Regions from separate parts of the Peribacillus frigoritolerans genome, predicted to be linked through region 1. Evidence: a T-box and tRNA genes for the amino acid it is inferred to sense, from the RefSeq annotation. Region 1 holds a T-box; the other holds one or more tRNA genes.
What was found. A T-box is a leader RNA that pairs with one kind of tRNA and senses whether it is charged. The one in region 1 lies ahead of thrS (threonine--tRNA ligase), so its partner is inferred to be a tRNA-Thr.

Region 1 (14,827 bases):
TCACCTCAAAAAAAGGGTCAAAAATGTGGTACAAGTCCAATTGTCTGAATACATTCAAATAAGTGAAGATGTAACAAACGATGAGGTGATGAATTGGGTGTTTTTTTCAGCTATGTATTATTAGGCTTATCACTGGCGGCTCCTATCGGTCCCATAAATGCTGCTCAATTGGACAAAGGAATCAAGAAGGGTTTTTGGCATGCCTGGGTTTTTGGCTGGGGTGCCATTTTAGCGGATTTTGTATTTATAGCCCTCGTCTTTTTCGGTGTCGTCCACTTTTTGGACAACTCTTTCATGAAGACATTTTTATGGCTTTTTGGATTTTTCGTCCTGACCTATACCGGAATTGAAAGTCTGTTAAGTGCAGGTAAGATTGAAGTGAATGCACGAAAAGCGAAAGATTCCCTTCTTTCTTCATTCCTGACAGGATTCATCATGTCCCTTTCGAATCCTTTATCCATTTTGTTTTGGCTTGGGATTTATGGATCCATTCTCGCAAACTCCGCTTCAAAATATGATATGGAACAATTACTTTTATACAGTTCAGGTATCCTTGTCGGCCTCTTAACCTGGGATTTCGCTATGGCCATCATCGCCAGCACCTTTAGACGCTTTTTATCCAAACCCATTTTAATGGGCATCTCGATCATTTCAGGAATATCCCTTATAGGGATTGGCATTTACTTTGCCATCCAAGCAGCCAAGGTTTTATTTACATAAAGAGTTTAGGAAATGTAAGAGTTTACTCGTAAATTCGTTTAAATTATAAAAATAGGCTGCCCATTTTAGTATCCATCTTTGTCCATGTCGGACACTTATCCCCCTTTGTTCATAGCCTGAAAGGGTAAACAAAAAGGGAGGATTTCTTGAATGTATAATAATTACGGTTATTACTCTTATAATGATCCATATTATAATGATCCATATTATAATGATCCATATTATTACGATAATTCTTATGCCGATTTGCCTTATTATGATAACAGACTGCCAGTACAAACACTGGTTCCAGAAGCCACTATTCAGAGCCATTTGAACGCAGGCCGACAAGGTCATTGTTTCAGAGCATTTTGGGGTAACAGCCAGCATACCTTTATTTTGATGGGCCTCAATACTGCCACTGGTATGGTACAGATACTAGAAGGTGGCATCCCAAATGAGGTTCATCGTACAGATATAGTCGGATTGCAATACCTAGGATTAACCTGCCCTGTCGGTGGCGGCGGCCAAGGCGGCGGTCAAGGTGGCGGTCAAGGCGGCGGTCAAGGCGGCGGTCAAGGCGGCGGTCAAGGTGGCGGCCAGGGTGGCGGTCAAGGCGGCGGTCAAGGTGGCGGTCAAGGTGGCGGTCAAGGTGGCGGTCAAGGCGGACCGGGCGGTAACTGTTTCCAACAGTTCATTCCGGGCGTTGGCTGGGTATGGATTTGTAGATAGAAAAAAGGCAGCCGAGCTATTTCGGCTGTCTCTTTTTATAAAAACATAATCCAAGGGGCATTTACTCGTGAATTTCATGCTTTTACTCGTGAATTTTGTAATTTACTCGTGAGTTTTGCACTTTTACTCGTGAGTTTTGCGTTTTTACTCGTGAATTCCGGATTAAGCTGCTTTTTTATTAGATGCTGCGTTCTTTTATTTGCTGAACCATTTTCTTGATGAACGTTTCTATTGCGACATTTTCAAATTCTTGTTCCCCGTATTTCCGGACATTCACTTGATTTTCTTCCTCTTCTTTATCTCCAAGAACCAGCATATATGGGATTTTCCCCATCTGTGCTTCCCTGACTTTATACCCCAGCTTTTCATTCCGATCATCAATTTTCACTCTTATGCCTTGATTCTTCAGTTCTTTTTGAACCTTTAAACAATAATTCAAATGAACCTGTGAGACAGGGATGATCTGTACTTGCACCGGGGCGAGCCATACCGGAAAAGCACCGGCAAAATGTTCTATCAGAATTCCAAAAAAACGATCGATCGATCCAAAAATGGCACGATGAATGACGACCGGACGTACTTTTTCATTATTTTCATCGATGTAAGTCAGATCAAATTTGTCGGGCATTTGAAAATCAAGCTGGATTGTTGCACATTGATGGCTTCGTTTTAATGCATCTTTAATATGAAAATCAATTTTCGGTCCATAAAATGCCCCGTCCCCTTCATTAACTTGATAATGTATCCCGATGCTTTCCAGTACATTTTTCAAGGCTGTTTCAGAAGCTTCCCAAAGGGAATCATCTCCCATTGAATCCTCTGGACGAGTCGAGAGCTCCACGGAATACTCGAATCCAAAAGTGCGATACACCTTATCAATCAGATGAAACACTTGTTTAATTTCACTTTCGATTTGATCCTGCCGAACATAGATGTGGGCATCATCCTGGCAAAATGTACGGACACGCAGCATCCCGTTCAATGCACCGCTATATTCATGACGGTGGACTTGACCGAATTCGGCCATCCGGATCGGTAAATCCCTGTAAGAATAAAGACTGTTTTTGAAAATAAGCATATGACCCGGACAGTTCATTGGCTTCATCGCAAATTTTGTTTGATCCACCTCTGTAAAGTACATATTCTCATGGTAATGATCCCAGTGACCCGATTGTTCCCATAAGCGCTGGTTCATCATGAAAGGAGTCCGAACTTCGTCGTAATCAGCCTCAGTCTGAAGCTCCCGCGAGAACTTCTCCAATTCATTTCTAACGATTTGTCCTTTCGGTAAATAAAACGGCATTCCAGGGGCTTCCTCCGAAAACATGAATAACTCCAACTGCTTCCCTAATTTACGGTGATCGCGTTTAGCCGCTTCTTCCAGAAATTCAAAATGCTCCTGTAAATCTTTTTTCTTTCGGAAAGCCACGCCATATACCCTTTGAAGAACTTCATTTTGATTGTCTCCCCGCCAATAGGCACCAGATACACGAGTCAATTTGAACGATTTTACAAATGATGTGGATGGAAGGTGCGGCCCTCTGCAAAGATCGATGAACTCCCCTTGTTGATAGAGCGTTAATTTTTCACCATTAGGGATGTTCTTTGCTATATCCAACTTGAATGACTCCCCTCTGTCCTCGAATAACTTCACAGCTTCTTCATAAGTCACTTCGATCCTTTTAATTTCCAGATTTTCACTTATGATATGCTCCATCTCTTTTTCAATGGCTTGTAGATCTTCTGAACTCAAAGGATGGTCTAACTTAAAATCATAGTAAAAACCATCTTCCACGACTGGCCCCATCCCTAATTCCACGTTTTGGTATAACCTTTTCACAGCCTGCGCCAAAACATGTGCCGATGTATGTCGTAATACTTGTAATCCTTCATCCGAATCCAGAGTCAAGATCGACAGTTCGGCATCCTTATTAAGCTTGTGACTTAGATCAACCAGTTGCTTATCCAGTTTTCCTGCTACTGCCTTTTTCCTTAAACTTGAGCTGATAGACCCTGCCACACTTTCCACTGTCACCCCTTGCGGATATTCCCTTTTCTGCCCATCCGGAAATTGAACTTTAATCATTTTTTCACCCATCACATAAACACTCCTTTTTTAATAATAAAAAAACGCACACATCCCTATGCAAGGGACGAGTGCGTTTACCCGTGGTTCCACCCATTTTCCCATAAGCAAAAAACACTCATGGCTCTGGAGCTTGTAACGCAGCTTAGACGATATCAGTTACTTTTGTTCACCGATATAGCTCAAAGGCGGTAAATCAGTTTCCTAAGCCAGGAAGTTCGCAGCTACCCTTCCCTCTCTGCAGGCCGTAAAAATGATTCATGTCCTCATCATCGCAATATTTTTATATATAAAAAAACGCACCCATCCCTATATAAGGGACGAGTGCGTTTACCCGTGGTTCCACCCAATTTCCCATAAGCAAGAAACACTCATGGCTCTGGAGCTTGTAACGCAGCTTAGACGATATCAGTTACTCTCTTTCACCGATATAGCTCAAAGGCGGTAAATCAGTTTCCTAAGCCAGGAAGTTCGCAGCTATCCTTCCCTGTCTGAAGGCCGTAAAAATGATTCATGTCCTTATCATGGCAATATTATAATAATAAAAAACGCACCCATCCCTAAGTAAGGGACGAGTGCGTTACCCGTGATTCCACCCAATTTCCCATAAGCAAGAAAACACTCATGGCTCTGGAGCTTGTAACGCAGCTTAGACGATATCAGTTACTCTTGTTCACCGATATAGCTCAAAGGCGGTAAATCAGTTTCCTAAGCCAGGAAGTTCGCAGCTGCCCTTCCCTCTCTGCAGACCGTAAAAATGATTCATATCCTTATCAATGCTTCTAAAATGTAAATGGATTTTTATATTGTTATATATATTACAATATATTCCCATAAGTGACAACCTCAAATTTATTTATTTTATTATAAACACTAAATTGGTATAATTAGTAAAAAAGGAGTCTCTATGAAAAGTTTAAGCAATTGGTCTATCGTATTTGCCGTGATTGGTACACTAGCATTTTGCTGTTCCCTTGCTTTACCAAAAGCCTCCGAGCTGCTTATGATTTCAGGATTCGGTGCGTTACTTATTGGTATGTTTTGCAGTTTCGGGGCCATGTTTATCAATGAACAAGGAAAGACTAAGTTTTTGGCTGTGGCTGCATTCTTTCTTTTAAGTTTCATTCTCGTTTGGAATGAGCCATTTCAAATTGTCAGGCTCTTGACCTGGATGAAAAATTAATCGAAATGAAACCCGTTCATCATGACGGGTTTTTTGATGAGTTCAATCTTCATCGGCTATCGTTCGCCTTGAATTCTTTATTCCAAGCCATAGCGTAAGTGCAGTGGTCCAGAGAATTAGCGCACATCCGAAGCCGAGCAATGATATCGGTGCAAGGATTTGATGCTCCCTCAACATGACGGTGTCTGGCACAATAAGCAATGTGATCAGCGCCAATAAACAGAGAAGCACTCCTGTTGCATAGTAGATCTTGATTTGGAAAAGTGACGCCAAAGGTAAAAAATGAATCCCAACAATAATGGCGATGATTCCCGGTATAAGATCAATCTGATTTATCAAGTTACAGATGGCAATGGCAATCCCAATCAGCAAACCTTCGGCAATGAAGACCATATTAAACAAAAATCCGATACGCCTCAGCCGCCTAGCCCCATTTTCTGAAACTTGATTGGACATTTTTTGTGATGCATGAATTAATGATATGCCTCCGATAACCATTATGATTCCGATCAATATGGCTGCGAGTTCCACGTAGGGAAACCCCCACCCCTGCAATCCCATTACACCGGTACCTGCCCACATTGTACCGAAGAACGCCATGAAAATGACTCCAATTCCAGAACCGCGAAACGCCTCTTTCATCATCAGTTTCCTTTCATCCAAAGTATTATCATACATAGAATAATAGTATTGCGCACCCTTCCCAATTATTCAGCTGCAAAAAAATGATTTAAGATGGATAATTGCCGTTTCGGAGATATAATTCGATTTTCGCAGATATATTCCGATTTTCGCAGATATAACTGGATTTTCGCAGATATATTCCGATTTTCGCAGATATATTCCGATTTTCGCAGATATATTCCGATTTTCGCAGATATATTCCGATTTTCGCAGATATAACTGGATTTCGATACAAATCCCCATAAAAAAACCTGAGTCCCCAAAGGGGTCTCAGGTTTTTTCCATTGATATCAAGCCACATCTGATTTATCGAATTGACAATCTTTTAATGATATTAATTTGGTCTTGTGATAAATCTTGTATCCTAACCAGACTACCAGGAATATCGGTAATCCGATATAGGAGACGGCGACGCCATACCAGTCGATGCTGCCGCTTAGGAATGCTCCATAGTTCTGTCCTGCTATGACGAGCATGCAAAGGGTGAATGAAAGAATCGGACCGAATGGAAACCATTTTGCTTTATATTTCAGTTCGTTTAGGTCACCACCCTGTGCAACATAGGCACGTCTAAAGCGATAATGGCTTATGGCGATTCCAATCCAGGCGATGAAGCCGGTCAGCCCGGATGCATTCAATAGCCATGTAAATACATGGTCCCCGAAAATGGAGGTCAAGAAGGCGAGTCCTCCAATTAAGGATGTCATGATCAAAGCATTCATCGGGATTCCCCTGCGGTTGACTTTAGCCAGGAATTTGGGAGCTTGTTTATCTTTTGCCATCGACCATAACATCCGCGTTGATGCATATAGCCCCGAGTTCCCTGCGGATAGTAAGGAGGTTAACACGACCGCATTCATGACGGATGCCGCGAATGCCAGTCCTGCCCGTTCAAAGACAAGCGTGAAAGGGCTTACAGAAATGTTTTCGACATCTCCGTTCAACAAACTTGGACTCGTATAAGGTATTAAGAGGCCGAGTATCAGGATGGCCCCGATGTAAAATAAGAGGATGCGCCAAAATACTTGGCGGATCGCATTCGGAACATTTTTTTCGGGTTCTTCACTTTCTCCGGCAGCAATACCAACAAGTTCAGTTCCTTGAAAAGAAAATCCCGCGATTAGAAAGATTGAGATGATCGATAAAAATCCTCCCTTGAATGGTGCCTCATCCATGGTGAAGTTTTCAAATCCGATCACCTTTCCGCCAAAAACCCCCAATATGGTCAATAGACCAATAATGATAAAGAAAATGATGGCGATGACTTTTATTAGTGCAAACCAATATTCAGATTCACCATAGCTTTTAATGGATAGGGCGTTGAGGGTGAAGACGATTCCAAGAAACAATGCGCTCCATATAAGGCTGGGTACATCAGGGAGCCAAAATTTCATGATGATGGCTGCTGCAGCTATTTCCACGGCAAGGGTGACTGCCCAGTTAAACCAATAATTCCAGCCAAGTGCAAAGCCGAATGCGGGATCAACAAAGCGTGTGGCGTAGGTGGAAAATGATCCCGACACAGGCATATAAGTCGCCATTTCCCCTAAGCTCGTCATCAAGAAATAAACCATGATTCCAATGCAGGCATATGCAGCCAGGGCACCACCAGGTCCTGCACTCTGGATGGTTGCCCCGCTTGCCAGGAATAATCCGGTTCCTATTGAACCGCCAATGGCAATCATGGTCATATGCCTTGCTTTCAGTTGCCTTTTAACTGTCGGTTCTTGATTATCAATGAGATTCATATCCATATGGTTCCTACCTCATTTTCTTTTATAGTTAAAAGTTCAAGAAATATAAGAGTTTTTAACAACCGCTTTGTGCTTTACTTGCTGGGTTACTATCCAGTTTAATTGCCATTGCCTGGTATCGTCTCCCTATTCCCGGATTGGGTGACACCATCCTGCTCAGTCTCCATTCCACACCATTGAATTAAAGTAAGGGCAATGATCTCGGCTGTGGAGAACACGTTGTCGAGCAGGATGTATTCATTTGGATAGTGGGCAACCTCGGTTACTCCTGGCCCGAACACGATTGCAGGCGTTTCACCTACATGTGTCAGCAATCCCCCATCCGTTCCCCAAGGAGATGCTTCAATGACAGGGTCCTGTCCGGCCACTTGCCGATATTGATGAACAAGCGCATTCATCAATTCATGCTCTACGTCGATTGCTCCCGGAACCCAGCGTGCCCCGAACCATTCCAATACTGGTGGGTTTTCCTTGAACCATTGGTCCACTTCCCCCAGCTGCAATAACCAGGCAGCCATTTCGTCTTTCGCCTGCTCCATCGTTTCCTCCGGCGCAACGCCCATCCTTCCTTCGATTTTCACAAGGTCGGGGACGGATGACGGCCAATTGCCGCCTTCAATGACACCTAGATTGATAGGAATCGGAATAGGCGTGTTCTGATAAAGCGGATCACTGATACGTGCATTTCGCTTGTCTTCCAAGGCACGGATATGATTGATGACAGCCATGCTTTTTTCAATCGCACTAACGCCTTCATACCTTGTTCCGCCATGTGCTGACCGTCCTTTTACATGGATCCGGAACCACATCGAACCCTGCTGTTTCGGAAAGATCCTCATATTCGTCGGTTCAGGTATCAGGGCGGCATCGGCTTTATATCCCCTCAGGACGGCCGCTAATGTTCCGGCTCCGCCGCTTTCTTCTTCAATCACACTTTGAAATATGACATCTCCCTTTAATTGGATGCCATTTTCCTTCAATGCCTGCATCGCAAGGATCAGCGATACATTTCCACCCTTCATATCGGTTACTCCGCGTCCAAACATTCTTCCATTCTTAATCGCTCCGCTATATGGGTCGTCGTCCCACTGATCCCGGTCTCCATCCGGGACCACATCGATGTGTCCGTTCAAAATGATGGAACGTCCGCCTCCAGTCCCTTTCATGATACCTACCACATTGGGGCTGTTGGAAAATTCTCTGCGTGGAGAATAGAAATATGAATGCTTTTTCAGCTCTCCGCCGTCAGGTTCCCAACTATCGATTTGCAAACCCATTTCCTGCAGCTTTTGTGCGACGATGGCTTGTGCCCCTGCTTCATTTCCTTGCGTACTCGGGGCTTGTACCATTTTTTGCAATAGGTTTGTTCCTTCTTCCCGATGATCCTCTATCCATTGGTTTATCCGTTTTTTTATATCCGGCACATTTATCCTCCTTAAATACACATATTCTCATAGATTACTGAAAGTCCCATTCCACCTGCCATACACAACGTTACCATTCCGTACTTAACTTGTGAACGCAACATTTCATGCATCAGTGTGACTGTCAATTTTGCACCTGTTGCTCCTACAGGGTGACCAAGTGCAATAGCCCCTCCATTGACATTGACAATATCCTGATTCAAATCTAACTCCTTGATCACTGCAAGTGCTTGGGCAGCAAAGGCTTCATTAAGTTCAATCAGTCCGATATCCTCTAACGATAGACCTGCTTTTGCCAATGCCTTTCGAGTCGCTGGTACGGGTCCAATCCCCATAACTCCAGGTTCAACTCCTGCACTGGCGAAAGCCTTTATTTTCAAGAGCGGTTTTAATCCCTTTTCTTCTGCTTGCTGTTTGGACATTAATAGTACAGCTGCAGCTCCATCATTCATAGGACAGGCATTTCCTGCCGTAATGGTTCCTTCATTTTTGAATACTGCTGGGAGACTGGCTAGTTGATCTAGATGAATGTCCTCGCGTACCCCTTCGTCATGGTTGAAGATTTGAAGTCCTTTTCGATCCTTGATTTTAAGCGAAATAATTTCTCTATCAAAGCGACCTTCTACTATAGCTTTCCAAGCCTTCTTGTGGCTTTGATAAGCAAATTGATCCTGTTCTTCACGGCGGATACCGTATTTTTCAGCCAAGCGCTCGGCAGTTATCCCCATATGCTCATTTCCCAAGGAACATATTAATCCATCTGCCAGCAGAGCATCCTCCATCGTTACGTTTCCAAATTTACCGCCCCATCTATTTTTCACGATATAAGGCACATTGCTCATGCTCTCCACTCCGCCAGCAATGATTACGTCTTCTTGACCAGCAGCGATAGTTAAAGCGGCGTTGGTAATGGCCTTTAAACCTGATCCACATGCTTTGATTACAACATGGCCTGGGACACTGTGTGGGAAACATGCCATCTGCGACGAAATTCTGGCCGAGTTAAGCCCGCCTCCGTGGACATAGCCATGTCCGAATATCACTTCATTTACCTTTTCTTTACCTAACCCAGAATTATCCATTAAACCTTGCAATACTTGACGACCCAATTCAATAGCTTTAACATTCCGTAGTGATTTGCCAAAGGATCCAACTGCAGTTCGCGCTCCAGCTACGATGACAACCTCATTCATGCTTTTTCCTCCTCTTACCTATTCAATGGTGTTGACAGCAGCATGGATTTTCAACGTTGCCTCCGTATTCCTTAGCACATCATCCACGGTAAATGGCGCCATGACTTCCTTGAGCACCAATCCCTCTGATGTAACTTCCATGACAGCCATATCCGTAATGATTAAATTCACACTCTGCCTGGCCGTCAATGGTAGCGTACAAGTCTTCAATATCTTCGATTCACCCTGCTTATTCACGTGATTCATCAGGACGATCACCTTTTTGGCTTTCTGGGCAAGTTCCATTGCCCCGCCCATCCCCGGCACCCGCTTCCCTGGGACGATCCAATTCGCCAAATCCCCTTTTTCACTCACTTCCAGGGCTCCAAGGATGGTGATGTCGATGTATCCTTTCCTGATCATTCCAAATGCTGTTGCACTATCAAAATATGAGGCTCCCATTACAGTTGTGATCGGGAAACCACCCGCGTTACAGAGGGCAGGATCTTCCTTTCCCGGATCCGGACTTGGACCGGTACCGAGAACTCCGTTTTCCGCATGGAACAGCACAGAGATATCTTGAGGTATATGGTCCGCCACCAAGGTAGGGATGCCGATGCCTAAATTGACGATCAATCCGTCATGGATTTCCTTGGCGGCGCGTTTCGCGATGCGATTTCGTACATCTACTGCCATGCCCATTTCCAATTCACCCCTTTTGTCGGAATCACCATATCTACATAAATGCCTGGTGTGGCAATACATTCCGGATCCAATTCGCCTGCAGGAACGATTTCCTCCACTTCCGCAATCGTGAAGGCCCCTGCCATCGCTACCAGCGGATTGAAATTACATGCAGTCTTGTCGTACACTAAATTCCCAATTGAGTCGGCCTTTTTGGCATGGACGATGCTGACCTCAGCCGTCAAAGCGGTTTCCACCAAATATTCTTTTCCTTCTATCACAATCTTGTCCTTGCCTTCTTCGGCTATCGTACCAATCCCGACATCGACAAAAATCCCGCCTAAGCCTACACCGCCGGCACGAATCCGTTCGGCTAATGTACCCTGCGGTGAAAATTCGACTTGCAGCTTTCCTTCAGTCATGAGCTTGCCGGCATTAGGATTGGATCCGATATGCGAGGCAATCACTTTCTTTGCCCTTTCAGCAGTCACAAGCCGGCCAATGCCGATATCAGGGAATCCAGTATCATTGCCAATCAAGGTCAATTCCTTAACGCCCTTGTCAAGGATACCCTGTACAAGCGTCGGAGGAGTCCCCACTCCTCCAAATCCGCCATACATGAGTGTGCATCCATCGGAAATATGCTCCAGCGCTTCTTCCATGGTCACAATTTTGTTTTTCTTCGTAATGACCTGCTTCATACCGTTCCTCCTAAATAGCCTGCATGTCTTCAATCAAACCTTCCGCGTGCAATTCTTGCTGCAACTCTTCGAGGGAAGCTTCCAGTATCTTGACGAGGCGATCGATTTCTTCATTCGTAATGATTAATGGCGGAGATATGATAACCGCATCACCAGCGATTCCTTCAATCGCACCTGCAGCAGGATAGATTATCAACCCCTTCGCAAAAGCCTTATTGACAAGCCTTGGAGTCAGGCCGATTTGCAAGTCGAATGGCGTTTTTGATACCCGATCTGAGACAAACTCAAGTCCAAGGAGAAGCCCTTTCCCTCTTACATCACCGATGATGTCGAATTTCTCGGCCAAGCCTTGAAGCTTCTTAAACAGATATTGGCCTTTCTCTTCCGCTGCGCGAACCAGGTCATTGCGCTCAATGTAGGAAAGCACTTCCAATGAAACGGCTGCAGATAGAGGGTTTGCACTATATGTGTGTCCAGCCATGATAGATTTTGAGCCTTTTAAAATGGGCTCCATGACACGGTCAGTAATCATCGTGGCTGCGATTGGAGTATACCCGGCGCTCATTCCTTTACCCAATGCGATGATATCCGGGGTGACTCCCCAGTGTTCCATTGCGAACATTTTTCCTGTCCGGCCGATTCCCGTCATTACCTCATCGGCGATAAAGAGAATGTCATAGGTTTCGCAGATTTCCTTAATCCTTTGATAGTAGCCATCCGGCGGTGTTACAGCACCAGCGGATGCCCCGATTATCGGTTCTGCGATGAAGGCTGCGACATTTTCGGAGCCGACCCTTTGAATCGCTGTCTCCAGTTCGTCTGCACACTTAAGCTTGCATCCTGAAGTTTCGTTATTATGAGGACAGCGATAGCAGTAGGGAGCAGATATGCTAGGAAAATCCTCCAATAGCGGCACAAAACGTTTTCTTCTTGGTACATGGCCTGACATCGATAAAGCGCCCATCGTGATCCCGTGATAACTCGTCCACCTGGAGATTATGCGATTTTTTCGCTCAAACCCTTTTTCTTGCCAATGTTGAATTGCGATCTTCATTGCCGTTTCAGTCGCTTCCGATCCACTATTCACAAAAAATGACCAATTCAAATCCCCTGGAGCCAACTCACTTAACTTTTTGGCCAATGCCTCTGCGGCTCCACTCGTAAAATGGGACCTATATGCAAAAGAAACTTTGCGGGCCTGCTCCGTCATTGCCTCGACAACATCCAATACGCCATGTCCAATACTTGCCGTGACCGCTCCTGATGAGCCGTCTATATACTGTTTTCCATTTGTATCATAAAGATAAATTCCATTCCCATGAGAGATAGTGGGATAGTCGTGATCTAAAGTAGGCTTAATCAAATGATTTCGTTCCATTTCATCTCTCCTTTAAACGTTCGTACACATTATCTATTAATCTATTACGTTCTTAAAAGACTAAAAGGCTCATCCTGAATCAGGATGGATTCCGTAGGGCAGCCTTCCATGGCATCTTGCATGTCATCATGCAGGATTTCAGGAACTTCGGCAATCCCCTGATTATCGTCCAGGATGACGAAAGCGATCCCTTGATCGTCATAGTCATAAATCTCAGGACCTGTTGAACCGCACGCCCCGCAAGCAATGCAGGTTTCTTTATCAACCCATGTGTATTTAGCCATAGAAAAATCCTCCTACTTGAGGGATAAATCTTTACCCCAAATATTCATGTCCTCATACTTATCCCAAATATTGCAATTCTTCGTTAATCTGCCACCATATTCATATCCCAGCTGATGAAAGACGGCGTTCATGCCCATTGACAATGAACGCGCTAATGAATAAGAGCAATAAATGTTTTTCCTGAACAATTCTTGTTCCAAGGCGGAGATGAGCACCTTCATGAAACCATGCTTCCGATGTTGGGGAATTGTTGCACAGTCCGTTAATTCAGCATTGTGATATATCTCATTCACTTCAGCGGATGCAGCACTCACAATGGTTCCTTCATATTCGATAACACTAAAGATCGTACCTTCCTCCATCACTTTCTTGATATATCGTTCATCATTCATCGGTGTAGGATAGGTTTCAAAGATGGCACCATATAAATTCGCCAGCTCTTTTGCATCTTCAACCGTAGCAAACCGGAGGATATAATCCTTAGGTATTTGCTGAGATTCAATCAGTCTAGAAATCTCACTTACATCTTGGATTACTTTATCTTCCTTGACCCAAAAGTCGCTTGTTCGCCTTTCATCCGTTAAATAGAAGGCCATGCAATAGGCATCATTCCCTTTGAAATACTTGCTCAATATTCCTTCCAGCATGAATCCTTTACCCAACGCCGCTGATAAATCTTCATTCCTCGCTTTAAGTATCACTTTAGTAAAGCCCTGCTCCTTTGCGATGGCAAGGGCCCGATCGATCGCTTTTTTGATATTTCCCCGATAATCATCCATGCGCAAGCGCTGATTGGCATGATCATGATAGAGCTCCATCGTATAACAATCCCCGGTCTCCATTTGGGTGAAAAAAGGCAGCTTTTGAACAGGCATCATGTCCCCCCCTTATTTAAAGAATTCGGGAGAAGAGATGCATATCATCCGCTTCTCCCGGCATTCTATTTCCAATTGAATAATTTTTTGACAGGTGCCTGAAGAAGCTGATCATACGTAAACTCATCAGGGTATTCACTCACATCATATATGGATAAGGCTTCATCCACCTTTTGATTCATCGAATCAGATACATAGATTCCACATTCAGGACAGTTCAAGGCTGGAACTTGAAGGACTTTTATTGAGCGTTTCCCGTCAGGCATGATCCAGTAACAATCCTTCTTTTCACTTTCTTCTACGTTTGGGGCATTGCACCATAAGCAGTCCATCTTCATTCCTCCTTGCCATCAGATTTCACCGAGCCACTGGCGGCCATGGCGTTCTTTTTTTCTTGGGCTAACCTTAATTTTTCCTTCATTTCATCCCGTTTATCACGGCGATCCTTCAAGGAAGCATGTTCATCAGTGCTTTCATACGCTTTTCTCTTGTCAAGACGACGAAGGCCCTCTGGCACCAAGTTGAATTTCTCGTCCGTCATGAGAGCGGAAATCCCGACGGCTTCTTTCCTATCCGCAGTACCATACACTTCATCAAAGTAAGCATCCGCACTGCCGGCAACATAATTCTTCGGCTCCGGATAGCTTGTGATTACTCCTTCAAAGTTCCGTAAAACGACTTTATCCGGACTTTGCGAAAGAAGGTAATTCGGAGTCAAGGCAATCTTTCCGCCACCGCCAGGAGCATCCACCACAAAGGTTGGCACTGCATATCCTGATGTATGGCCGCGCAGTGCTTCAATGATTTCCAATCCTTTTGAAACCGGCGCCCGGAAATGGCCAATCCCTTCAGATAGATCACATTGATAAATGTAATAAGGTCTTACCCTTGCTTTAACACAGTCATGCATAAGCTTTTTCATAATATGGACACTATCGTTGATACCAGCCAGGATGACTGCCTGATTACCAAGCGGCACCCCTGCCATCGACAGCATATCACATGCTTTTTTCGCTTCATCCGTCAGTTCAAGTGAATGATTGAAATGCGTATTCAACCAAACCGGATGGTATTTTTTCAGAATATTACATAAATTTTCTGTAATCCTCTGCGGGAAAACGACCGGTGCACGTGTGCCGATCCGAATGATTTCCACATGCGGGATGGCAC
Region 2 (14,827 bases), 550 kb from region 1:
CAGCTCATCGACGAATGAAGCAGCATACGCTGTCAATGCATCTCGGTCATTCATTAAGATTTCCTCCTAAAGCACTTAACATCGGATTGAATTTAATCCCCGTTTCCCGGTATTCACTTTCGGGAGTCGAATCTTCCACTACTCCGCATCCGGCAAAGAGCGATGCCTCATTGTTCTGTATTAGTGCAGAACGTATTCCTACAGCGAATTCCCCGTTTCCATAAGTATCCACCCATCCTAAAGGACCCGCATAAAAGCCGCGTTCCAGACCTTCCATTTCCCGAATCCGGACAACGGCCTTTTCTTTGGGAAGTCCGCCCATAGCTGGTGTTGGGTGGAGATTCTCCACAAATTCAAAAATCGTGACACCTTCCTTTGATATACCGCGGACCGGTGTGTACAAATGCTGGATATGACGGTTTTTCATAAGTGTCGGTCCGGCCGGGACCATCACCTTTTCGCATACTGAATCAAAGGCATTGGATATCATCGATACGACATATTGATGCTCTTGTAAATTCTTTTGGTCATGAAGCAATTCTTCACCAAGACAAACATCTTCCTGTTCATCTTTCCCTCGTCCCATCGATCCAGCAAGACAGGTAGAAAAAACTTCATTTCCCTGTTTCTTAATCAAACGTTCAGGGGTGGCACCGACAAAACAGTCGCCACCAGCTTCCAAACTGAAAATATAACTCAATGGCTGCTCAGCAATCAATTGTTCAAGCACTTTCCCTGAATCGATGGAACGTTCAAAACCAAGTCGAAGCTCCCTTGCCAAAACGATTTTGTCAAGATCTGTCATCTTGATTTCCTGAACAGCCTCTGCGACCGTCCGCTTCCATTCCTCAGGTTCGACTTCCCTCTGCATAACCAGGGAATTTGCACCCAATTCATTGCCATCCAAGCTTTCGAAAAGGAAAGCTTCCCGTTCATTTATCATATCTATGAAGAGTTTTTCTGAATCATCAGGCGAACAAAGTAAGTTGGTCGTTAAGTAAGCTTGTTTACCCACTATTGACAGCATGAAGGCAGGTATATAAAAAAGGTTGTCCCCGAACTGATTCCAAAGGAGCGTACTGTCAGTTTCATAATCAAAAGAAAAGCCCCCAAACAGTAAAGGACCTGTCGCTTCTACATCGGTCACTCCTGTTTTGACAGCATTATTCTGCAGTTTGATCCAGCTCTTTTCGACTTCTCTATAACGTTCGGCATTCGATGCCGCTTTGAGTTTCTTAACATTGCCTAAACCGGTGATGGTTATTTCCTTTGCAGGGTCCTCCCAGAAAAAGCGTTCACCCGCGTACCGTTCTCTTCCAGCTTGATAAAATGAAAGGGGGTTGTTGCATTTAATCTTCTTAATATGACTGAATAGAACTTGATCATTCAAGTCCTTCGCCTTTTGTATAGCTGAAGCCAGTCCCTGAAACTGTTCAGTTTCCTCTGAGATAGCCAAAAAAATCCCCCCAAATGTACATTTTAAAAGCTTTTTAACCTATTTAAAGATACACCTCACTTGAACCTCATGTCAATAAAACGCCCCTTTACCGAACGATTCTTTCCTGCTTTTTTCCTTATTATATGAATCTTAGCGAATGTAGAGAAATACCCTTGATTTTGGAAATGGATCATCCAGGAATTCCAATTATCACCCTTACCCATTTTTCCAGCTTTTATTAGGATAACCTTTTGTGCAACATTTCAATATTTGTTATAATTTCGAGAGAACCAATAATGATTTTGAGGAGAGAAATAATGCAAACAGAATACGACGGACTTCCCCTTAAACGGACCTGGAAGATTTGGTGGGAGTTAATTCGTCCACATACACTAACCGCAGCTTTTGTCCCAGTCTTACTTGGAACTGTGATTGCACTTTTGGAAGATGGAGTGAATTGGTTACTATTCGCTGCCATGATGATTGCCAGTATCCTGATTCAAGCTGCAACAAATTTATTCAATGAATACTATGATTTCAAGAGAGGCTTGGATACGGAGGAATCCGTAGGCATCGGCGGCGGGATCGTCCGTCATGGAATGACCCCCAAACTAATCATGAGCTTGGCACTTGGCATGTATGCCATCGCCTTGATAATTGGAATCTATATCTGTGCCGCATCATCTTGGTGGCTTGCTGCAGTAGGACTGGTTTGCATGCTTGTCGGCTATCTTTATACAGGCGGTCCCCTGCCCATTTCATATACACCATTTGGGGAACTTTTTTCTGGATTATTCATGGGCTTTTTGATAATCTTGATCGCCTTTTTCATTCAAACCGGTGATGTTTCTTCAACAGCCATCTTAATTGCCATTCCAAGTGGGATTTTGGTCGGGCTTATCAACTTATCCAATAACCTACGTGACCATGATGGGGATAAGGCTCATGGGCGCAAAACGATGCCTGTAGTGATGGGCAGGAAAAACGCCCTGACATTCATGGCAATCATGTTCGCTTTCTCTTATCTATGGCTTGTTGGGCTCGTTCTTACCGGAAGCGTAACGGCCTGGATTCTTCTTGCCTTCTTAAGCATCCCGAAGGCCATGGCCGCAATCAAAGGCTTCGTAGGCAAAACGCAGCCGATCACGATGGTCCCGGCAATGAAAGCGACGGCCCAAACGAATACCTTCTTTGGTTTACTCATGGCCATTGGATTATTCATCAGCTATCTTATCTAATCTCCGAGGACTGAGCTCATCCGCTCAGTCCTTTTTCTATCTTCCGTTGCATATTGTTTTCCTATACTCCGATTCGGGTAATAGATAATACAACCATCCTACCAATATAAAATGAGATTTGGACTTTAGAAGGAGTGAATAGGATATGGCAACGAAACAACAAACGCAAAAATTAAAAAAGGAACTGCTTCAAGAAAAAAATGAGTTAAGTAGTAGAATTCAAAATGATGAACAATCTGTTCTGGATAAAAGCCAGACGGAATCCGTAGGGGAATTATCATCTTATGATAATCATCCTGCTGACCTAGGAACCGAATTATTCGAGATGGAACGGAATCAAGCACTCGATGAGCATGCACAATCAGAAATGGAGAAAATCGAGGAAGCATTAAAAGCATTGGAAGAAGGTTCGTATGGCCATTGTAAAACCTGCAATAGGGAAATCCCCATCGAGAGGCTTGAAGCGATCCCAAGCACCCTCTACTGTGTCGAGCATGCCCCAGAAGGGCCTACTGCACAAGAGCGACCAGTGGAAGAGGAAATACTGATTCCATCCAAGGGTGATCATTTTGAAAATCGTCATGGAAATGAAATAGTGGATAAAGAAGATAGCTTTGGTGATGTCGCCAAATTCGGTACATCCGAAACGCCATCTGATTACACCGGCGATCATGACAATTATAATGATCTTTATAAAACCGAAGATGAAACGGATGGATTTCCAGAAGACTATGAAGGATTTGCAGCTAATGATATCGAAGGGAAAAATAGAATGGACATACCGAACAAAAAGCAAAAGGAATATGAAGATACATTAGAAGAAGAAAATATCGATTCCCAGCTTGGAGACATTCCTTATAAACAAAAAGATAGTTATATCAATGAAAAGAAATGAAAAAAAGAAGCATACATGAATGTATGCTTCCTTTTTTGTTATGACCCGTACGGGATTCGAACCCGTGTTACCGCCGTGAAAGGGCGGTGTCTTAACCGCTTGACCAACGGGCCAAATGGCGGAGAAGGAGGGATTTGAACCCTCGCGCCGCTCGCGCGACCTACACCCTTAGCAGGGGCGCCTCTTCAGCCTCTTGAGTACTTCCCCATGGCTCCGCAGGTAGGACTCGAACCTACGACCGTTCGGTTAACAGCCGAATGCTCTACCACTGAGCTACTGCGGAACAATATGAATATGGTGGGCCTAAATGGACTCGAACCATCGACCTCACGCTTATCAGGCGTGCGCTCTAACCAGCTGAGCTATAGGCCCATATTTGGAGCGGGTGAAGGGAATCGAACCCTCATCATCAGCTTGGAAGGCTGAGGTTTTACCACTAAACTACACCCGCGAAATGGGGCGACTGATGGGAATCGAACCCACGAATGCCTGAACCACAATCAGGTGCGTTAACCACTTCGCCACAACCGCCGTAATAAGATATGGTGGCTCAGGACGGAATCGAACCGCCGACACAAGGATTTTCAGTCCTTTGCTCTACCGACTGAGCTACTGAGCCACATTTGTATTAAATTTAAAAAATGGCGGTCCCGACGGGAATCGAACCCGCGATCTCCTGCGTGACAGGCAGGCATGTTAACCGCTACACCACGGGACCTAATAATTGCGGGGACAGGATTTGAACCTGCGACCTTCGGGTTATGAGCCCGACGAGCTACCGGACTGCTCCACCCCGCGACGGTAATAATGAAACGATTTGCATCAAGTTTTCGTGTATATCGTTTTTTCGCTTCCTCTATGTAAGGTTGTTTAAAAACAACTTGCTGCTTTTAAAAAAATGGAGGAGGTAGAGGGATTCGAACCCCCGCGGGATTTGACTCCCCTGTCGGTTTTCAAGACCGATCCCTTCAGCCGAACTTGGGTATACCTCCACGGCTTTTAAAAAATGAATATGGTGGACCTTGTAGGACTCGAACCTACGACCGGACGGTTATGAGCCGTCTGCTCTAACCAGCTGAGCTAAAGGTCCTTATATTTATTGGTAGCGGCGGAGGGGATCGAACCCCCGACCTCACGGGTATGAACCGTACGCTCTAGCCAGCTGAGCTACACCGCCAATATAATATAAGTATCTGATTGAAAAATGGTGGAGCCTAGCGGGATCGAACCGCTGACCTCCTGCGTGCAAGGCAGGCGCTCTCCCAGCTGAGCTAAGGCCCCATTCATTAAAAATCACGTGGTCGGGAAGACAGGATTCGAACCTGCGACCCCTTGGTCCCAAACCAAGTGCTCTACCAAGCTGAGCTACTTCCCGCAATAAAAACATGGTGCGCCCGGCGGGAGTCGAACCTACAACCTTCTGATTCGTAGTCAGATGCTCTATCCAATTGAGCTACGGGCGCATATTATGATGGTGCCGAGGACCGGAATCGAACCGGTACGGTAGTCACCTACCGCAGGATTTTAAGTCCTGTGCGTCTGCCAGTTCCGCCACCCCGGCACATACGAAAAGTGGAGCGGAAGACGGGATTCGAACCCGCGACCCCAACCTTGGCAAGGTTGTATTCTACCACTGAACTACTTCCGCATGAAAGATGCGGGTGAAGGGACTTGAACCCCCACGCCTTGCGGCGCCAGATCCTAAGTCTGGTGCGTCTGCCAATTCCGCCACACCCGCATATAAAATGGTGAGCCATGAAGGATTCGAACCTTCGACCCTCTGATTAAAAGTCAGATGCTCTACCAACTGAGCTAATGGCTCGTGCTTGTACTATCTTAAAATGGTGCCGGCAAGAGGACTTGAACCCCCAACCTACTGATTACAAGTCAGTTGCTCTACCAGTTGAGCTACACCGGCAGGTGTAAAATGGTGGAGGATGACGGGATCGAACCGCCGACCCTCTGCTTGTAAGGCAGATGCTCTCCCAGCTGAGCTAATCCTCCATATAAAACCTGCTTGGCGACGTCCTACTCTCACAGGGGGAAACCCCCAACTACCATCGGCGCTGAAGAGCTTAACTGCCGTGTTCGGAATGGGAACGGGTGTGACCTCTTCGCTATCGTCACCAAACAATGTTAACATTTTTCAAGACATATATTATTATAACGTCTTTTTGAGAAAATGCAAGAAGAAATTTTCATTCCTTCAAAACTAGATAATAAGAAGGTATTTCATTTTTTAAAAAGCGTTGGTTAAGTCCTCGATCTATTAGTATCAGTCAGCTCCACATGTCACCATGCTTCCACCTCTGACCTATCAACCTGATCATCTTTCAGGGATCTTACTAGCTTGCGCCATGGGAAATCTCATCTTGAGGGGGGCTTCATGCTTAGATGCTTTCAGCACTTATCCCGTCCGCACGTAGCTACCCAGCTATGCCTTTGGCAAGACAACTGGTACACCAGCGGTGCGTCCATCCCGGTCCTCTCGTACTAAGGACAGCTCCTCTCAAATTTCCTGCGCCCGCGACGGATAGGGACCGAACTGTCTCACGACGTTCTGAACCCAGCTCGCGTACCGCTTTAATGGGCGAACAGCCCAACCCTTGGGACCGACTACAGCCCCAGGATGCGATGAGCCGACATCGAGGTGCCAAACCTCCCCGTCGATGTGGACTCTTGGGGGAGATAAGCCTGTTATCCCCGGGGTAGCTTTTATCCGTTGAGCGATGGCCCTTCCATGCGGAACCACCGGATCACTAAGCCCGACTTTCGTCCCTGCTCGACTTGTAGGTCTCGCAGTCAAGCTCCCTTGTGCCTTTACACTCTACGAATGATTTCCAACCATTCTGAGGGAACCTTTGGGCGCCTCCGTTACTCTTTAGGAGGCGACCGCCCCAGTCAAACTGCCCACCTGACACTGTCTCCCACCCCGATAAGGGGCGCGGGTTAGAATTTCAATACAGCCAGGGTAGTATCCCACCAACGCCTCCACCGAAGCTGGCGCTCCGGCTTCTCAGGCTCCTACCTATCCTGTACAAGCTGTACCAAAATTCAATATCAGGCTGCAGTAAAGCTCCACGGGGTCTTTCCGTCCTGTCGCGGGTAACCTGCATCTTCACAGGTACTATAATTTCACCGAGTCTCTCGTTGAGACAGTGCCCAGATCGTTACACCTTTCGTGCGGGTCGGAACTTACCCGACAAGGAATTTCGCTACCTTAGGACCGTTATAGTTACGGCCGCCGTTTACTGGGGCTTCGGTTCAAAGCTTCGCTTGCGCTAACCTCTCCCCTTAACCTTCCAGCACCGGGCAGGTGTCAGCCCCTATACTTCGCCTTGCGGCTTCGCAGAGACCTGTGTTTTTGCTAAACAGTCGCCTGGGCCTATTCACTGCGGCTTTTCTGGGCTATTCACCCTAAAAAGCACCCCTTCTCCCGAAGTTACGGGGTCATTTTGCCGAGTTCCTTAACGAGAGTTCTCTCGCACACCTTAGGATTCTCTCCTCGCCTACCTGTGTCGGTTTGCGGTACGGGCACCTTACATCTCACTAGAGGCTTTTCTTGGCAGCGTGGAATCAGGAACTTCGGTACTATATTTCCCTCGCCATCACAGCTCCGCCTTAATGGAAACGGGATTTGCCTCGTTTCCGGCCTAACTGCTTGGACGCGCATATCCAACAGCGCGCTTACCCTATCCTTCTGCGTCCCCCCATCGTTCAAACGATGTATAGGTGGTACAGGAATATCAACCTGTTGTCCATCGCCTACGCCTTTCGGCCTCGGCTTAGGTCCCGACTAACCCTGAGCGGACGAGCCTTCCTCAGGAAACCTTAGGCATTCGGTGGAAGGGATTCTCACCCTTCTTTCGCTACTCATACCGGCATTCTCACTTCTAAGCGCTCCACCAGTCCTTCCGGTCTGACTTCAACGCCCTTAGAACGCTCTCCTACCATCGACACCATACGGTGTCAATCCACAGCTTCGGTGATACGTTTAGCCCCGGTACATTTTCGGCGCGGAGTCACTCGACCAGTGAGCTATTACGCACTCTTTAAATGGTGGCTGCTTCTAAGCCAACATCCTGGTTGTCTAAGCAACTCCACATCCTTTTCCACTTAACGTATACTTTGGGACCTTAGCTGGTGGTCTGGGCTGTTTCCCTTTCGACTACGGATCTTATCACTCGCAGTCTGACTCCCAAGAATAAGTATTTGGCATTCGGAGTTTGACTGAATTCGGTAACCCGTTGGGGGCCCCTAGTCCAATCAGTGCTCTACCTCCAATACTCTCATCTTGAGGCTAGCCCTAAAGCTATTTCGGAGAGAACCAGCTATCTCCAGGTTCGATTGGAATTTCTCCGCTACCCACACCTCATCCCCGCACTTTTCAACGTGCGTGGGTTCGGGCCTCCATTCAGTGTTACCTGAACTTCACCCTGGACATGGGTAGATCACCTGGTTTCGGGTCTACGACCTCATACTCATTCGCCCTATTCAGACTCGCTTTCGCTGCGGCTCCGTCTCATCAACTTAACCTCGCATGAAATCGTAACTCGCCGGTTCATTCTACAAAAGGCACGCCATTACCCATTAACGGGCTTTGACTACTTGTAGGCACACGGTTTCAGGATCTATTTCACTCCCCTTCCGGGGTGCTTTTCACCTTTCCCTCACGGTACTGGTTCACTATCGGTCACTAGGGAGTATTTAGCCTTGGGAGATGGTCCTCCCTGCTTCCGACGGGATTTCTCGTGTCCCGCCGTACTCAGGATCCACTCAGGAGGGAACGAAGTTTCAACTACAGGGTTTTTACCTTCTTCGACGGATCTTTCCAGATCGCTTCATTTACCCCGTTCCTTTGTAACTCCATGTTGAGTGTCCTACAACCCCAAGAGGCAAGCCTCTTGGTTTGGGCTAATTCCGTTTCGCTCGCCGCTACTCAGGAAATCGCGTTTGCTTTCTCTTCCTCCGGGTACTTAGATGTTTCAGTTCCCCGGGTCTGCCTTCAGTACCCTATGTATTCAGGTAAAGATACTGTTCCATTACGAACAGTGGGTTTCCCCATTCGGAAATCTCCGGATCAAAGCTTACTTACAGCTCCCCGAAGCATATCGGTGTTAGTCCCGTCCTTCATCGGCTCCTAGTGCCAAGGCATCCACCGTGCGCCCTTTCTAACTTAACCGTTAAAAAAGATCTTACAGATGCTTTGAAAAAAATTAATTGCCTTCTATCTATTATCTAGTTTTCAAGGAACAAAGCAGAAAGAATCCATCACATCGTGATGTTTGTCTTTCCTATTTGAATGAATTACTCATTCAAAACTGAACAAAACAAAAGCGCTCTCGTAATTATCCTTAGAAAGGAGGTGATCCAGCCGCACCTTCCGATACGGCTACCTTGTTACGACTTCACCCCAATCATCTGTCCCACCTTAGGCGGCTGGCTCCATGAAGGTTACCTCACCGACTTCGGGTGTTACAAACTCTCGTGGTGTGACGGGCGGTGTGTACAAGGCCCGGGAACGTATTCACCGCGGCATGCTGATCCGCGATTACTAGCGATTCCGGCTTCATGCAGGCGAGTTGCAGCCTGCAATCCGAACTGAGAATGGCTTTATGGGATTCGCTTACCTTCGCAGGTTTGCAGCCCTTTGTACCATCCATTGTAGCACGTGTGTAGCCCAGGTCATAAGGGGCATGATGATTTGACGTCATCCCCACCTTCCTCCGGTTTGTCACCGGCAGTCACCTTAGAGTGCCCAACTGAATGCTGGCAACTAAGATCAAGGGTTGCGCTCGTTGCGGGACTTAACCCAACATCTCACGACACGAGCTGACGACAACCATGCACCACCTGTCACTCTGTCCCCCGAAGGGGAAAGCCCTATCTCTAGGGTTGTCAGAGGATGTCAAGACCTGGTAAGGTTCTTCGCGTTGCTTCGAATTAAACCACATGCTCCACCGCTTGTGCGGGCCCCCGTCAATTCCTTTGAGTTTCAGCCTTGCGGCCGTACTCCCCAGGCGGAGTGCTTAATGCGTTAGCTGCAGCACTAAAGGGCGGAAACCCTCTAACACTTAGCACTCATCGTTTACGGCGTGGACTACCAGGGTATCTAATCCTGTTTGCTCCCCACGCTTTCGCGCCTCAGTGTCAGTTACAGACCAGAAAGTCGCCTTCGCCACTGGTGTTCCTCCAAATCTCTACGCATTTCACCGCTACACTTGGAATTCCACTTTCCTCTTCTGCACTCAAGTTCCCCAGTTTCCAATGACCCTCCACGGTTGAGCCGTGGGCTTTCACATCAGACTTAAGGAACCACCTGCGCGCGCTTTACGCCCAATAATTCCGGACAACGCTTGCCACCTACGTATTACCGCGGCTGCTGGCACGTAGTTAGCCGTGGCTTTCTGGTTAGGTACCGTCAAGGTACCAGCAGTTACTCTGGTACTTGTTCTTCCCTAACAACAGAACTTTACGACCCGAAGGCCTTCTTCGTTCACGCGGCGTTGCTCCGTCAGACTTTCGTCCATTGCGGAAGATTCCCTACTGCTGCCTCCCGTAGGAGTCTGGGCCGTGTCTCAGTCCCAGTGTGGCCGATCACCCTCTCAGGTCGGCTACGCATCGTCGCCTTGGTGAGCCATTACCTCACCAACTAGCTAATGCGCCGCGGGCCCATCTATAAGTGACAGCGTAAACCGTCTTTCCATCTTCTCTCATGCGAGAAAAGAACGTATCCGGTATTAGCTCCGGTTTCCCGAAGTTATCCCAGTCTTATAGGCAGGTTGCCCACGTGTTACTCACCCGTCCGCCGCTAATCTCAGGGAGCAAGCTCCCATTGATTCGCTCGACTTGCATGTATTAGGCACGCCGCCAGCGTTCGTCCTGAGCCAGGATCAAACTCTCCGAAGAAATGTTTGACTTGCTCATTTGCTTTTTTGATAGTGTGTGCTCACTTAAAATTCAACGTTGGCGCTTTGTTTTGTTCAGTTTTCAAAGAGCAATTTGTTGTCGTTTCTCTCAGAAGCGACCTCTATAATGTAACACATTCCGTCACGTTTCGTCAACAACTTTTTTTAAAATGTTTTTCACAGCTTGTTAGCTGTTTAAGTTGCTGTCTTAGCGACAAGAAATAATATACCATGTACTAAAAATGTTTGCAATACGTTTTTTAAAACTTTTTCAAAAAAAAACGTTTCACCTATTTTCTTCTATATATTCTTTACACCAACACACCTTTATCCCTGCTTTCTGGGCCAAGCTCATGGTTTATGAATAAACGAAGCATATTTCCAAAGAAACACAAATAGTCATATATAGATATCTTTTTCCATGAGGTGAAGCAATGAATCTGCCATTAATCGGATTACTCATTTCTTACAGTATGACCCTTTACTTATTCAGTACCGCTTATTATGAAGCCATCAAGTTCAGCAGAGAAAAAGGCAAGGTGAATGGTACGACGTTTTTATTCAGTTTTACTTTCGCTTTGGTTTTCACACGGATCACCTATTTGTTTCACCCCTATTAAATAAAAGCAGTAAGTCGGGAGACTTACTGCTTTTATACGGAAACTTGCGCTTCTTCATGTACCTTGCTTTTCTTTTCATCTTTTAAGAACATCATCAAACCACCCAATATGATTGTGCCTCCCAGGACCTGCGTCCAGAGTATCGGTTCATCTAATATGAAGTAAGCCAGAATTGTCGCTCCCACCGGTTCAAGTAAGATTCCCATCGAAAGCGTCGAAGTGCTTAACCACTTTAGTGACCAATTGAATAAAGAATGCCCTAATAAAGTCGGGAAAATCGCAAGCAAAACGAAATAGATCCAATCGGAAGCAGGATAAGGCGCCAATGCCTCTTCCTTGAAGATCACATAGAAAAACAATGCGACAGTACTGATTGCATACACGACAAATGTATATGTTATAGAAGAGATACGTTTACGAACATTTTGACCAAACAGTAAATAACCGGTTACCAGCGCACATGCGATAAGCGAAAGAATATCTCCCCAAAGCGCCATACCGCTAATTCTCAAATCGCCCCAGCTAATGACGAGGCTGCCTGCTATCGCAATGATGCCGCTCAATATCGCCTTCATTGAAAATCTCTCTTTAAAAAACAGGTAAGCTCCGGCAAAAGCGAATAAAGGCTGAAGGGTGACAAGCACAGTTGAACTCGCGACCGAAGTGTAATTAAGCGATTCAAACCATAAAATAAAATGAAAAGCCAAAAACACGCCTGCCGCAATCGAATACAGCCAATCCTTTTTTTCAATGAATTTAAGTTCATGGCGGTATTTCATCAAGAATACTGGCAACATAAGTAGGACAGTAAATAATAAACGGTAAAAAGCGATAACACCCGATGGAGCGGTCGCCAATTTAACAAGGATGGCCGAAAACGATACGGATGCCACACCGATTGCCAACGCTACATAGGGATTCACTTTTGGCATTTGCACTCAAATTCCTCCTTTCAAACGGAATTACATTTCATTGAACTCTATTCTACTATGTTAAAATCATTAGGGTAGTTTTTTTTGAAAAACGGGTATATGGCAACAGACGATCTTATTCTTCGATAATAATTCGGAAGTGGTGAAACAAAATGGAATGGACATTCGACCCTCAATCGGAACTGCAAATCCTTATCAAATTGGGAATTTCAGCTCTCCTTGGACTAATTATCGGACTCGAGCGAGAAATGAAACGAAAACCCGTAGGATTAAAAACAAGCCTGGTCATTTCTATCGTGAGCTGTTTATTAACGATCGTTTCCATGGAATCCGCTTATAAATTCCCAGGGAGCGATGACGTAAATATCACAATGGATCCCTTGCGTCTAGCGGCCCAAATCGTTTCTGGCGTAGGCTTTATCGGTGCTGGCGTCATTCTCCGGAGGGACAACAACAGCATATCCGGTTTAACGACAGCCGCCATCATCTGGGGAGCTGCGGGAATCGGAATCGCCGTTGGAGCTGGATTTTTCCTCGAGGCCATAGCGGGCGTCATCCTATTGATCATAAGTGTCGAATTGGTGCCCGCAATCGTCACCTGGCTCGGACCCATGAAGTTACGGCAAAAAGAAATCTTTCTGCAGCTGGTCGTACAAAATAAAGATGACATTGCCGTCGTACTGAAAAAAATCAAAGACGAAAAAATATTCATCAAAAACCTTAGAATCAAAGATGTCGCAAATGACAACCACCTCTTGACACTTAAAGTTCTGGTCGATCATAAAGTCAGAACATCTGAAGTGTATTACACCGTTTCCAACCTTAAGGAGATTGAAAGGGTAGAGATCGAAAATGCATAATAAAAAAACCGTTTGATTACCCTCAAACGGTTTTTTTATCATTTTTGCAAAAATCTCATATTTTATATTGACTTTTCGCCAAAATCCGATAAAATAATTATTGTACCTCAATTCGGGGCATTAGCTCAGCTGGGAGAGCGCTACGCTGGCAGCGTAGAGGTCAGCGGTTCGATCCCGCTATGCTCCATATCCAAAAACCCTTGCGTAGCAAGGGTTTTTTTCTTTGGCTTTTAAAAAAATACTTCATAGTGATCATATGAATCATCACAATCTACATATATACATTTTAGGTTGTGTGCTCCAGCAGTGGGCTTAACCTTTCCGAAAGTATGAAACAATTCCCGCCATCATCGCGAAGGAGTTAAGAATCCTTTCATTAAGAAAGTGCCTACCCCCTTTAAGGAAGTAGGCACTTTCAAAATCCATTTTCAAAAAAGCATCGAAATAACTAATAGATTAATTAACTAACAATCCTTCAGGGCAATCTATTCAAAAAAGATGCGATAAGCTGTCCTAGTCTTCGAATTCCCTCGAATATTTCTTTCTCATTGGCATAACTGAACGAAAGCCGGATAAACTCGGTTCCATCGTTTTGATCCAAGAAAAAGTATTTCCCTGGAACATATGAAATACCCTCAGCAAGAGCCTGTGATAATAAATGCGACGTATCCACACCTGGAATTCTCACCCATACAAAGTAACCGCCATCTGGTACATACCATGAAACGGATTCTGGAAGAAATTGTTCCATCGAAAGGATTAACGCATTACATTTAGAACGATACACATCTTTTAGTAGGTCGAGCCGTTTATCAAAATCGGCGTTTTCTAAGTATACAGCCATTGTACTTTGAGCAAATGGATGGTCTAAATCTTTTTTAAACCACTCTAAAGCCTTAATGAATTCACTTTCTCCCGCTATCCATCCAATCCGCATTCCTGGCGCAACAACCTTGGATAAGGACCCAACATGGAGGACCCGCCCGCGTTCATCAATAGATTTTATTGGCACCGGATTTTGATCGAAGGATAATTCTCCGTACGCATCATCCTCTAGAATTAGAAAATCAAACTCGATGGAAAGCTCCAATAAATGCTTCCGGCGCTCAATTGTCATAGTCGTGCCAGTTGGATTTTGAAAGCTTGGGATAGTATAAAGAAAACGCGGGAGGGTTAGACCTTTACACTTCCTTTCATCCAGCATTTCTTTTAATCGGTATGTTTGGATCCCCTGTTCATCTATAGGTATACTGATAATCTGCTTCGTATAGTTTTGAAAAATCTCTAAAGCCTCCATATAGGTGGGAGACTCTACCGCTACGACCGCTTTATCATCAAGAAGAATGCGGGCAATGAGATCAATCCCCTGGCAAGCTCCTGATGTAATCAAAAGCTGTTCTTCCAAAATGCAAATTCCACGCTCTGCCAATCTTTTATGGATTTGCTGCTTTAGTTTTGGAATTCGTGGACTTCCGAGATAATGGAGCGGCAAATCCTGCTCCTCATCAAGAAGTCTGGCTACAGCTACCTTGAGCTCCTCAGCAGGAACGAGAGCAGGATCAGGATAACCTGAACTCAAGCGAATACAATCATCCGGCAGATTTGGCATCCATGCACCGGGCGGATCATTCTTAAGTGCCGCTTTAATGTTTTGAGAAAAAAAAGATTCAACATTCACTTCAACCATACACCCTTCCGTCAATCAAATCTTAATTGATACTCGTGATTTTTGAAGATAGACCCCTTATTTTATATAAGCATAAATCTTTTGTAGAAACACTCTAAATTAATTTTAATTTTTCTCTAATGAGAGACAACAATCACTCTTTGCAAATTCCGAAGTCCCTTTTACAAAGACTTTCTTTGTCGCTCCAATGCAATTTTAACTTATGTGTGTATGGATGAGGTCGTTATTTTCGTCATCAGTATCTGTAAA

Region 2: it encodes a tRNA-Thr, which carries the amino acid that the T-box ahead of thrS (threonine--tRNA ligase) is inferred to sense. The anticodon was not compared.

The regions. Positions count from the first base shown of each region.
Region 1 is NZ_CP158190.1:4,397,312-4,412,138, forward strand. Features, by position in the region: gene ABOA58_RS21515 (LysE family transporter) at 94-720, shown strand; gene ABOA58_RS21520 (hypothetical protein) at 871-1,431, shown strand; gene thrS (threonine--tRNA ligase) at 1,610-3,517, opposite strand; T-box leader at 3,578-3,799, opposite strand; T-box leader at 3,831-4,052, opposite strand; T-box leader at 4,082-4,303, opposite strand; gene ABOA58_RS21530 (hypothetical protein) at 4,425-4,700, shown strand; gene ABOA58_RS21535 (DUF7010 family protein) at 4,743-5,345, opposite strand; gene ABOA58_RS21540 (amino acid permease) at 5,675-7,132, opposite strand; gene ABOA58_RS21545 (peptidase) at 7,237-8,562, opposite strand; gene ABOA58_RS21550 (thiolase family protein) at 8,574-9,755, opposite strand; gene ABOA58_RS21555 (3-oxoacid CoA-transferase subunit B) at 9,774-10,436, opposite strand; gene ABOA58_RS21560 (CoA transferase subunit A) at 10,421-11,119, opposite strand; gene ABOA58_RS21565 (aspartate aminotransferase family protein) at 11,130-12,497, opposite strand; gene ABOA58_RS21570 (ferredoxin) at 12,542-12,781, opposite strand; gene ablB (putative beta-lysine N-acetyltransferase) at 12,794-13,657, opposite strand; gene ABOA58_RS21580 (YokU family protein) at 13,723-13,989, opposite strand; gene ablA (lysine 2,3-aminomutase) at 13,992-14,827, opposite strand, start outside.
Region 2 is NZ_CP158190.1:4,949,145-4,963,971, forward strand. Features, by position in the region: gene menD (2-succinyl-5-enolpyruvyl-6-hydroxy-3-cyclohexene-1-carboxylic-acid synthase) at 1-54, opposite strand, end outside; gene ABOA58_RS24425 (isochorismate synthase) at 47-1,456, opposite strand; gene ABOA58_RS24430 (1,4-dihydroxy-2-naphthoate polyprenyltransferase) at 1,756-2,676, shown strand; gene ABOA58_RS24435 (TraR/DksA C4-type zinc finger protein) at 2,822-3,571, shown strand; tRNA gene ABOA58_RS24440 (tRNA-Glu) at 3,613-3,684, opposite strand; tRNA gene ABOA58_RS24445 (tRNA-Ser) at 3,688-3,778, opposite strand; tRNA gene ABOA58_RS24450 (tRNA-Asn) at 3,780-3,854, opposite strand; tRNA gene ABOA58_RS24455 (tRNA-Ile) at 3,867-3,943, opposite strand; tRNA gene ABOA58_RS24460 (tRNA-Gly) at 3,949-4,022, opposite strand; tRNA gene ABOA58_RS24465 (tRNA-His) at 4,027-4,102, opposite strand; tRNA gene ABOA58_RS24470 (tRNA-Phe) at 4,115-4,190, opposite strand; tRNA gene ABOA58_RS24475 (tRNA-Asp) at 4,214-4,289, opposite strand; tRNA gene ABOA58_RS24480 (tRNA-Met) at 4,296-4,369, opposite strand; tRNA gene ABOA58_RS24485 (tRNA-Ser) at 4,471-4,563, opposite strand; tRNA gene ABOA58_RS24490 (tRNA-Ile) at 4,585-4,661, opposite strand; tRNA gene ABOA58_RS24495 (tRNA-Met) at 4,672-4,748, opposite strand; tRNA gene ABOA58_RS24500 (tRNA-Ala) at 4,777-4,852, opposite strand; tRNA gene ABOA58_RS24505 (tRNA-Pro) at 4,870-4,946, opposite strand; tRNA gene ABOA58_RS24510 (tRNA-Arg) at 4,958-5,034, opposite strand; tRNA gene ABOA58_RS24515 (tRNA-Leu) at 5,044-5,132, opposite strand; tRNA gene ABOA58_RS24520 (tRNA-Gly) at 5,145-5,219, opposite strand; tRNA gene ABOA58_RS24525 (tRNA-Leu) at 5,228-5,309, opposite strand; tRNA gene ABOA58_RS24530 (tRNA-Lys) at 5,318-5,393, opposite strand; tRNA gene ABOA58_RS24535 (tRNA-Thr) at 5,414-5,489, opposite strand; tRNA gene ABOA58_RS24540 (tRNA-Val) at 5,500-5,575, opposite strand; rRNA gene rrf (5S ribosomal RNA) at 5,587-5,702, opposite strand; rRNA gene ABOA58_RS24550 (23S ribosomal RNA) at 5,821-8,753, opposite strand; rRNA gene ABOA58_RS24555 (16S ribosomal RNA) at 8,930-10,480, opposite strand; gene ABOA58_RS24560 (hypothetical protein) at 10,914-11,099, shown strand; gene ABOA58_RS24565 (DMT family transporter) at 11,132-12,031, opposite strand; gene ABOA58_RS24570 (MgtC/SapB family protein) at 12,184-12,891, shown strand; tRNA gene ABOA58_RS24575 (tRNA-Ala) at 13,006-13,078, shown strand; gene ABOA58_RS24580 (PLP-dependent aminotransferase family protein) at 13,367-14,569, opposite strand.